3 regions of the Candidatus Thiodiazotropha endoloripes genome follow, and region 1 is predicted to be linked to each of the others. Evidence: predicted binding sites of a transcription regulator. Region 1 holds the regulator's gene; each other region holds the start of a gene.
The links. The regulator FNR, encoded in region 1, switches genes on or off when oxygen is low (the NO sensors DNR and NnrR bind a similar motif). The targets are predictions, from matches to a motif close to TTGATNTANATCAA.

Region 1 (3,283 bases):
AGGCGGTGAAAAATGCCGATCTGTGGCAGAGCCTCGACTGCGAGGTTAAAAAACACCAGGTGGATTGGCACTGGGTGAAAGGGCATGCGGGGCATCCCGGTAATGAGTTGGCGGACCAGCTGGCCAACAAGGGTATCCAGGAGCTGTAGGATGATGCGTCAGATCGTGCTCGATACTGAAACCACAGGTCTGGAGCCTGAACAGGGCCACAGGATCATTGAGATCGGCTGTGTCGAGCTGGTCGACAGGCGGCTGACCGGTAACAATTTTCATCAGTTTCTCCAGCCGGAGCGGGAGATCGATGCCGGAGCTATCGAGGTGCATGGCATCACCAATGAGTTTCTTGCCGATAAGCCCAGATTTTGTGATGTGGCCCAGGATTTCGTGGAGTATGTACGTGGTGCCGAGCTGATCATCCACAACGCCCCGTTTGACGTGGGATTCCTCGATCATGAGTTGAAACTGATGGAGAATCCCCAGCGTATCGACACGCTTAGCGCGGTTACCGATACACTGGTGATGGCAAAGAAGATGCATCCGGGGCAGAGGAACAGCCTCGATGCCCTGTGTAAACGCTACGATATCGACAACTCTCATCGTGAGCTTCATGGAGCACTACTCGATGCGGAGATTCTGGCGGATGTCTATCTGATGATGACCGGCGGCCAGGCGGCACTGGTGTTGGATGATCAGCTCGGACAGCAGGGTGGCGATGAGAATGCGGCCGACAATATCCGTCGTCTGGCTGCCGACCGTCCACCCCTGAAGGTGATCCTGGCGGATGAGTCCGAGCTGGAAGCCCATCAGCGGCAGCTTGAAGCGATGGGTGAGGCCTGTATCTGGCACAAACAGCCGTAGCGGTCGAATCGGAGAAAAGACCCTAGGGCCTATTAGATTTAGTGTTAACAGGCCCTAAGTCAGCCCCTTGATTGACTCGATTTGGCGCTGTCGCTGCCCTGCACGATGTCGTAGAGTCTGGGTATGTCGAGCAACTGAACATGTTTGCGTTCCACCCTCAGCAGGTTTTCATCCTGAAAACGGGTAAAAAGCCGGCTGACTGTTTCAACGGCCAGGCCAAGATAGTTACCGATTTCATGACGGGACATACTGAGAAAGAAGTCGCTGGCTGAAAACCCCCGTTGTTTGAATCGCTCCGAGAAACTGAGCAGAAAGGTGGCCAGGCGCTCTTCGGCACTCTTTTTACCCAGCAGGGTCAGCATTTCCGTATCCTGGCCGATCTCGCGGCTCAGCAGGCGGTACATCTGATGCTGCAGGCTGGGCATGATGGCGCTCAGAGACTCCAACTGGGAGAATGGGATCTCGCACACCGCAGTGGTCTCAAGGGCAATCGCCGAGCAGGTGTGGCAATCATCCTGAATGGCATCCAGGCCGATCAGCTCACCCGGAAGGTGGAAGCCCAGTACCTGTTCTCCGCCATCTTCGTTGGGACTGTAGGTTTTTACCGAGCCGCTGGTGATGACCCGCAGGCTATGGAACTTATCACCGCCACGGTATAGATGATCCCCACGATGGTAGGGTCGGCCCCGTTTGATGATGCAGTCAAGGCGCTCCACGTCATCCGGTGTCAATCCCATCGGTAGACAGAGGGTGGCCAGACTGCAGTTCTTGCAGGCTACCTTGATATTTTCAAATGAGACAACTTTTCTGCTAGTCAAGTAATCGCTCCAGCATGCGGGGTGCTTTGATATCAACGCCTGGTAAAGACGGTTTTCGCGTCAGGGGTATCATTTCCTTTCCGAGATGACCTCAATTTCCTCAATGGCGTTACAGCTCCCAGAGGTTGATGTTTAAACCGCTGGAGCCACCTCTACCGCATTCCCGGCAAACAGCCTGTCGGAGCGGATAGCTTGTCTCCCCATCCTACAACCACATCCTTGTCTCTCTACTATTTTGTGAACCAGCACACGGCCTATTTTTCCAGAAATTCTTGATGTTGATCAAGTCGTTTTGGTTTTTTTATTACTTTGGGTCATTGCAGGAGCCGTATCCAGGGCCGTTGGGAGCAAAAAAAAGCCGGCCTGAAGGCCGGCTTTTCTGCACATGGGTAGGCTTATTGAGCCGGTGCAGCTGGTGCAGGTGCTGCAGCTGGAGGCGCAGGATAGCCGTATGGAGCACCGTAAGGAGCGCCATAAGGAGCACCATAACCGTATGGAGCGCCATAACCATAAGGTCCATAGCCACCATAGTCACGGTAGTAGTTGTTACCCCGGCCATAGCCAGAACCGCGGGCATTACCACTCATGCCGAAGCTGAAATCACCGGAGCCATCACCCCAACCATCGCCCCAACCGTCATTGTTCCAGCCGCGGTTACCATAGCCAGGACCGCCCCACCAGGCAGAGGCACTGGTAGACGCAGCTACAAGAGCAGCGATGCTCAGAACTTTAGCAAATTTAGTCATGCTTTCTTCCTCTCAAATGATTGTTTTGATACTACCATCGGTGATGTATAAAAGTGGCTTCCTAAGCCTCCATCATACGATGCTTGAGGACTCTACAACGAGGTCGGCCGAAAAAACGGCTTGGACTGTCGGGTAAAGTGCTACTAGCCTCAGTAGTTGTTATTTGCGAAACACGCCAATCGATTATAGACCTTGAGCGGTGATATTCAAACGAATTCTTCCCCCCTCGGCAGTTATGACGAATCTATGACGGACCGGCCCTTCGAGATTGAGTGAAGAGGGCCAATCTGGTACTGTTTACCCCCGTCCTATATCCCATTCCCAGCACTCTAACCCTGGTAAGCAGAATTACATGACCAGTTTTATTTTCATTACGGGCGGTGTGGTTTCCTCACTTGGTAAAGGTATCGCCTCAGCCTCTCTGGCCGCACTCCTCGAGGCCCGCGGCCTGGATGTCACCATGATCAAGCTGGATCCCTATATCAATGTGGATCCCGGCACCATGAGCCCTTTTCAACATGGTGAGGTGTTTGTTACCGAGGATGGATCGGAAACCGATCTGGATCTCGGTCACTACGAAAGATTTATCGACAGCACCATGGGCTGCAATAACAATTTCACTACCGGCCAGATCTATGAGCAGGTGATCCGTAAGGAGCGCAAGGGAGAGTATCTGGGCGGTACGGTACAGGTAATCCCACACATAACGAATCAGATTAAGGAGAGTATTCTGCTCGGCGCCGGAGATAAGGATATCTGCCTGGTTGAGATTGGCGGCACCGTCGGTGATATCGAATCTCTGCCTTTTCTCGAGGCAATTCGTCAGATGGGTGTGGAGATGGGGCAGCAGCGGGCCATGTT
Region 2 (3,283 bases), 1.3 Mb from region 1:
GCAGCCCAGTCTGAACAGACACCAACCCTTACGCGCCCCTTCATCGTCGAAAGTCTCGGCAAATAGGCCTTTGTCATAGAAAGGCCGCCGATAACATCGATCATGAATGCTCTGCCCGAAGAACACCATCGGGCGTCCCAGAGCATCCAGTTCCGGTAGTGAACCAAAGGTCAGGAAGTGGGCCAGTACACCGGTAATCACCGTAGGGATTGGTGGACAGCCGGATACGTTGACCACCGGTTTATCCTTGACGATCTCACCCACGGAAACCGCCCCGGTTGGATTGGGATTGGCATGAGGCAGGCCACCGAATGCGGCACAACTGCCGACGGCAACCACTGCCGCTGCACCGGCCACCGTCTCTTCTAGCATCTGCAGATTACTGATGCCCGCAATTGAGGAATAGCCCGGGTTGGCCAGTGGAATGGATCCATCGACAACCACGATGTACTTGCCTTCATTCTCATGCATGGCCGCTTCTCTGGCGGCTTCTGCGGCATCACCCGAAGCAACCTGCAAGGTATGGTGATAATCCAGTGAGATATGATCGAATATCAGGTTTTCCACGCTTGGGGAGTGACTGCGGGTCAGCGACTCGGTGCAACCGGTACACTCCTGAAATGAAAGCCAGATAACCGATGGGCGTTTCGCTTTCTCAAGTGCCTGTGCGATTGCAGGCACCATGGTTGGTGGCAGTGCCATCATCGATGCAGTGGCGGCGCAATACTTCAGAAATCCCCGCCTGGATACCCCTTGCTGACGCAGGCTTTCGCCCAGTGTCATAGAGAGTTTTTTTCGATCATCAGCCATCACAACTCCTACCGCTTCGATCAAAATGCGGACTTAATGGTCATTTAACTGTGCTTCTAGCCGGTCAATGGCGTCAACGATATCTTCCTGCTGTGAGAATACGATTTGGGGGACAGGGCCGATCTCTATCTGCAGAGCGACAGGTTCGCCCTCGGCGTTCCGGTGATCGACAATCCAGACTCCAGAAAAAGCCGTCTCCCAGATGGTGCTTTCACCCAATGCGTCCATCGTCACATTGATCTCACCCCGACCCAGCAGGCGCAACAGTTCCTCTTCATCACCCGGGCCAAACGGCAGTGATCGTAAATCGATACAACTCTGTTCACCTTCGGTGGAGAAGCGCTGCAGGGCGTGGAGGATTTCGTGCAAGATGGGGAGTGCGTTCCCATGGCTGGCTTGAACGCCTTCGGGAGACTCAACTTTTATGGCGATGTCCTGTAGTCGCTGCATCAGGAAAGCCCTAAATAATTACTTATAGAAAGAATATCACCTATTTCTGATACAGGTGCTGATCTGGATCATCAATGAGACATTAAAAGACCTGAATATTATGTGAAGATTAAATAAAATCCTGTTATGAAAATATTCCCCACTCTTTAAGTATGGAAATTATCTCTTCGATGCCCTGGTCAACAGTTGGTGCAACCGCATCGCTCAGGGACTCACCCCAATCCAGCTCTTTTGGTTCAATGCCGACCAGGCAACGTTCTGCCGGTAGGGTTTCGGATAAACGAGCGATGTCCAATAAATCTCCAAGGCTGACTTCGTGAACACTCGAGCGATTACCACTCAGATAACGATCCATCGCATCGTTACGAAACACCTTAAGTGCACCGGGAGGCTGTTTCATACGCGCCGCATCCACCACGATCAATCCATCCGCATCGGCAATGGGTTCCGCCAGTGTAAAGCTCAGGGTGCCGCCATCCATATAGGTAACCCCAGGAATATCCCCGGTTTTCTTTTGCATGGCAGTCACCAGATGGATGCCAATACCCTCATCACTGAGCAGGGTATTTCCAATGCCCAGGATTAAAACACGCTCTATCGTCATACGCTCAGTCCTGAAATTCACCGAGTTATTGTGCTTGATCAACATTCTACCTTGAAGCGACACCTGACTCCCTGCGAGAATAACTTTAAGGGAACTTGGAGTGATATGTCACGCCTGTATCACTGTCATCCTGGCAGCCAGCCGGATGATTAAGATGTCAGGCTCGGTAAACACAAAGCCATCAGCTCCCTTTGGACCTCTCACCAGGCCCAGACTTAAATCACCTCACCAGGCAGGTTACACCATGTGTCTTGGCATACCCATGCAGATAAAAGAGATTGATGGCTTTACCGCACGCTGCGAAGCCAAAGGGGTTGAAAGGGAGGTCAGCCTGTTCATGTTACAGCATGAGGAGTTGGCTGCGGATGATTTCGTGGTGGTACATGTGGGCTATGCCATACAGAAGGTCTCCCCTCAGGAGGCCCAATCCGCCTGGGAAATCTATGATGAGATGTTAACCAAAATGGATCCGCAGACTGATGCATGAGCTGTCGGTTTGTCAATCCATGCTGAGACAAGTGGAAGAGATCGCCCAGCGCGAACAGGCAACATCTGTTGAGCGTATCGTGATTCAGATCGGACCACTCTCCGGGGTGGTTCCCGAACTGCTGCAGCAGGCCTTCACCATAGCAAGATGCGGAACCAGAGCCGAGGCGGCAGAACTGGTGACCCAGACCCAGCCGGTGCGGGTCCATTGTCTACAATGTGGTTATGATTCCGATGCCCAGGCCAATCGCCTGCTTTGTGCTAAGTGTGGAGACTATCGCACCCGCCTGATCAGTGGTGACGAACTGCTGTTGGCCAGTGTTGAACTGACAAAAAACTAACTTGGGAGTAGCTGTAAAATGTGTGACACCTGTGGATGTAATGTTACCCATGGCAACCGTCATCTGATCGAGGAAGGTGGCAAGCATGCGCATACTTCCGATGACCATGTCGCTATCGAGGTATTGGAGAATCTGCTGAGCGAAAACGACCATCAGGCGGCACACAACCGAGAGCACTTCGAAAGACATGGTGTGCTGGCGATCAATCTGATGTCGTCCCCGGGCAGTGGCAAGACCCGTCTCCTGGAACGCACCATCGATCACCTCAAGGAGCGCTACAAAATCGGTGTCATCGAGGGAGACCTGGAGACTGAAAACGACGCCCAGCGCATCAGAGACAAAGGCGTACCGGCCGTTCAGATAACCACCGGCACTGCCTGTCACCTGGATGCCCACATGATCCACCAGGCCTTGCACCAGACCCCGCTGGATGAATTGGACCTGCTGTTTATTGAAAACGTGGGTAATCTGGTCTGTCCGGCAAGCTTCGACCTGGGACAGCACCTCAATGTTACCCTGTTATCGGTAACCGAGGGGGATGACAAACCGGCCAAATATCCGGTGATCTTCCGTGCAGCGGATCACGTCCTGA
Region 3 (3,283 bases), 950 kb from region 1:
GATAGGTTTGAAGTACTTGTCGAGCATGGCCTCAGCAAACTTGGTGTTGCCGTCCTTCTTCATAGACACTTCTTTCAGCTCGGGTATCCATTTCATGTAGGTGTGCTTGGCTACATCATAGATACCGTGCCACCAGGTATAGTCAGGACCACTCATGGACGCACCGTGACGAGCGCGGCGGCCTTCATGATGCCAGATTTCCCACCAGGTCCATTCGATCTTGTCGTCAAACGGGGCCTTGGTGATATAGCCGTTCTTCTTCAGCTCACCCATGACAGCAGCGATAGGTTTGGCGAATTTCTCATTGTAGAGCTCGACCACGTTATCGAACTGGTTGTAGTGACCATTGATAACACTGTCGCTGTGACAGGCTTTACAGACTTCCTGCATCTTCTTACGACGTTCCTGCCAAGTCACGACCTCGACTACGGTAGAACCCTTGGCCTTGTCACCGACCTTGGGGATTTTCTTACCCTCTTTGACGTCGAACTCATTACCGTTCTCCAGACGAATCAGGTTGATCTTCTGAGAGATTGGTGGACGCAGGGTCCAGGAGATACGATCACCTACGTTATGGGTCTTGCCCTCTTTGCCGCCGGCGCTCATGTGGCAGGTGGCACAGGTCGGTGCGGCTGAATAGTCGACACCGGCGACCCACTTATCGGACTCCATGTTCATCTCATCGACTTTCGCGCGATAGATGATGCCGTGCTTGGACTCGTTGTAGACCTCAATCTGAGGATGGTCGGGACCGACATGACACTTACCGCAGGTATCCGGTGTACGGGCCTGGGCTTTGGAGAAACGGTGACGACCGTGACAGGCAGTACAGGAACCGGCGGAACCATCAGGGTTGATTCGGCCGATACCGGTGTTGGGCCATGTGGTCGGCAGGGGTCTGCCATCTTCACCGATCTCGATCTTGGAGCCGTGGCACTGGCGGCAACCTGCATTGACTGCTGCAGGGCCGCCGACTACTTCACCAAGGAGGTTATCGAGGGATGCGAGGATTTGACCGCCTTTAGAGTGATGGGAGCCATCCATCTCTTCGAATTCTACCGAGTGGCATTTCGAGCAGTCTTTAGGGGTTACAATAATTGAAATTAGCTGACCTTCATGTTCAAAGCCATCAACATCGTCAGCTTTGGCTTCATGACAGTCAAGGCAGTTTACACCACTTTGACCGTGTTGACTGTTGTTCCACTCCATGGTCAGTCCTGGATCCTCCTGCCAGTGACACTCCACACACTCATGTCCTTTTGGGTTGCCCCAATCTTTACCAATTTCACCAGACGGTCTTGCGGCATCTGCTGTTGTGACTTGCAGCATCAGAGCTAGTCCCGCAGCAACACTCCCCAGTATCGCGGTGAACCGACCATTACCGAAGCGTTTCATAGCTCCCTCCTGTGATGGGTTGAACAAACAGTTGAAGTGCTCCAATAGACGGCCGCGTCAATAATCCAATAGCATTAAAGACGTCAGGTTATCGAATATGGAACCCCTTGTTTTTGTTAATTAGTAAGCGTTTATTAAGACAAGGATGGATACGACTTCCTCCCAACCCCAAATTTTTATTGTATGGGGACTGCATGGTTTCACTACATTGAGGCCAGTAAAACCCTTTTCTTATTATTGCTTACTGTAGACTATCAAAACGGTTCGTATAGGGGGGCGCCTTGATTTAAATCAAAAGTGTCAGCGCCGGGCGATCATAGATCATTGAGGAATTTTAAAAGTTGTTCTAAATGCCGTGAAAGATATGCAAAAAGTAACTAACTTTACGAATCTTACAAATTAAAATTATGTTTATTTAAACCAGAAAATCAGCAAATTTCTTAAGCTGATTTTAAGAGTGAAAATTGTATTGCCCAGAACGAAATAAACATAATTACCCATCTTTAAATAGTCATTATACCTATAAGTAGGTATTTGCAGTTTTGTTTATATTATTAATATCTGGATGGTTTGTTTATCCCGCTTTAGTTCAATTGATCATACCAGTTTTGGAATCCTCCGATTACCACCGATAGAGTACTGATTATTACTCAACTGAAAAAGCTGGCTGACCCACTGCTTGAAGCTGCAAGCCACATACAGTGATGTTTTGATATCGCTTTATCTGAATCTGCTGCTATTGATAGGGCAAGGTATATTTCCACAAGTACTTTGCTCGGTGAAGTTAACTCAAACTGTTGTTTCGGCTTTGATTCAGAAAGATCGCTGTTGCGTTGAGTCGAGCCTGTCGCTTTTGTACACCACAGCTAACTTTCGTTTGAGATGTTATAAAACTTTGAACAGATATATCCTGGCCATAAAAGCGAAGCTGAGGGCGCGACTCGGTCGCAGCCTCAGCTCGCTTTACCGTTTTCGGGTTAATAAATGGTTATGCCTGCTTTGAGCTGCTCATCTGTTTTTGAATGTTCGGGGGAACCGCCTCGTAATGGCTGAACTCAATGCTATAGCTGCCTTCGCCACCGGTCATGGCTTTAAGCTGGGTGGAGTAGCCTTCAAGTTCCGCCAGCGGTGCCTGCCCCTTGATTACCAGGGTGTTGTTGCGCCCAGTCTCCGTGCCACTGATCTGGCCTCTGCGTCCAGCCAAATCACCGGTCAGGTCACCCATGAAACTGTCAGAGGTGGTAATCGAGATATTCACAATGGGTTCAAGGATAACCGGCCCAGCTTTCTCAACGGCTTCTAGAAAGGCCTTTTTACCAGCAGTAACGAAGGCGATCTCCTTGGAGTCGACAGAGTGAAATTTACCATCGTAAATCGTAACTCTTATGTCCTGCATGGTGAAGCCACTGATCGCTCCCTCTTCCATGGCACTTCTGACCCCTTTTTCGACCGCCGGAATAAATTGACCGGGAATCGCTCCGCCAACCACTGCGTTGACATACTCAAAGCCTGAACCTCTCTCCAATGGCTCTATTCGCAGAAACACTTCACCGAACTGTCCTGCGCCACCGGTCTGTTTCTTGTGCCGATAGTGACCCTCTGCCTTGCGGGTAATGGTCTCCCGGTAGGCGATGCTGGGTGGATGGGTCTCGACTTCCACACTGTATTTCTTTTTGATCTGCTGCAGAAGTACATCGAGATGCAGCTCGCCCAGACCGCGCATGACCGTCTCATTGAGGCTGACATTGTGCTCAACATGGAAACAGGGGTCTTCATCTTCCAGCTTATGCAGAGCATCACTCAATTTTTGCTCATCACCGCGCTTGGTGGTGTTGATCGCCAGGCCAAACAGCGGTAAAGGGCACTCAATCGAGCGGAGATGGTGGTG

Region 2: a site for FNR is predicted at 1,319-1,332, ahead of A3193_RS08495 (hydrogenase expression/formation protein). Genes of this name have one in related genera too.
Region 3: a site for FNR is predicted at 1,677-1,690, ahead of A3193_RS06985 (multiheme c-type cytochrome). Genes of this name have one in related genera too.

Annotation. Positions count from the first base shown of each region.
Region 1 is NZ_LVJW01000003.1:609,758-613,040, forward strand. It holds gene rnhA (ribonuclease HI) at 1-149, shown strand, start outside; gene dnaQ (DNA polymerase III subunit epsilon) at 154-858, shown strand; gene fnr (fumarate/nitrate reduction transcriptional regulator Fnr) at 918-1,676, opposite strand; gene A3193_RS02810 (sulfur globule family protein) at 2,072-2,422, opposite strand; gene A3193_RS02815 (CTP synthase) at 2,775-3,283, shown strand, end outside.
Region 2 is NZ_LVJW01000003.1:1,893,497-1,896,779, forward strand. It holds gene A3193_RS08490 (hydrogenase small subunit) at 1-810, opposite strand, end outside; gene A3193_RS08495 (hydrogenase expression/formation protein) at 844-1,260, opposite strand; gene A3193_RS08500 (HyaD/HybD family hydrogenase maturation endopeptidase) at 1,385-1,864, opposite strand; gene A3193_RS08505 (HypC/HybG/HupF family hydrogenase formation chaperone) at 2,109-2,351, shown strand; gene A3193_RS08510 (hydrogenase maturation nickel metallochaperone HypA/HybF) at 2,371-2,691, shown strand; gene hypB (hydrogenase nickel incorporation protein HypB) at 2,710-3,283, shown strand, end outside.
Region 3 is NZ_LVJW01000003.1:1,561,043-1,564,325, forward strand. It holds gene A3193_RS06985 (multiheme c-type cytochrome) at 1-1,395, opposite strand, end outside; gene fusA (elongation factor G) at 2,384-3,283, opposite strand, start outside.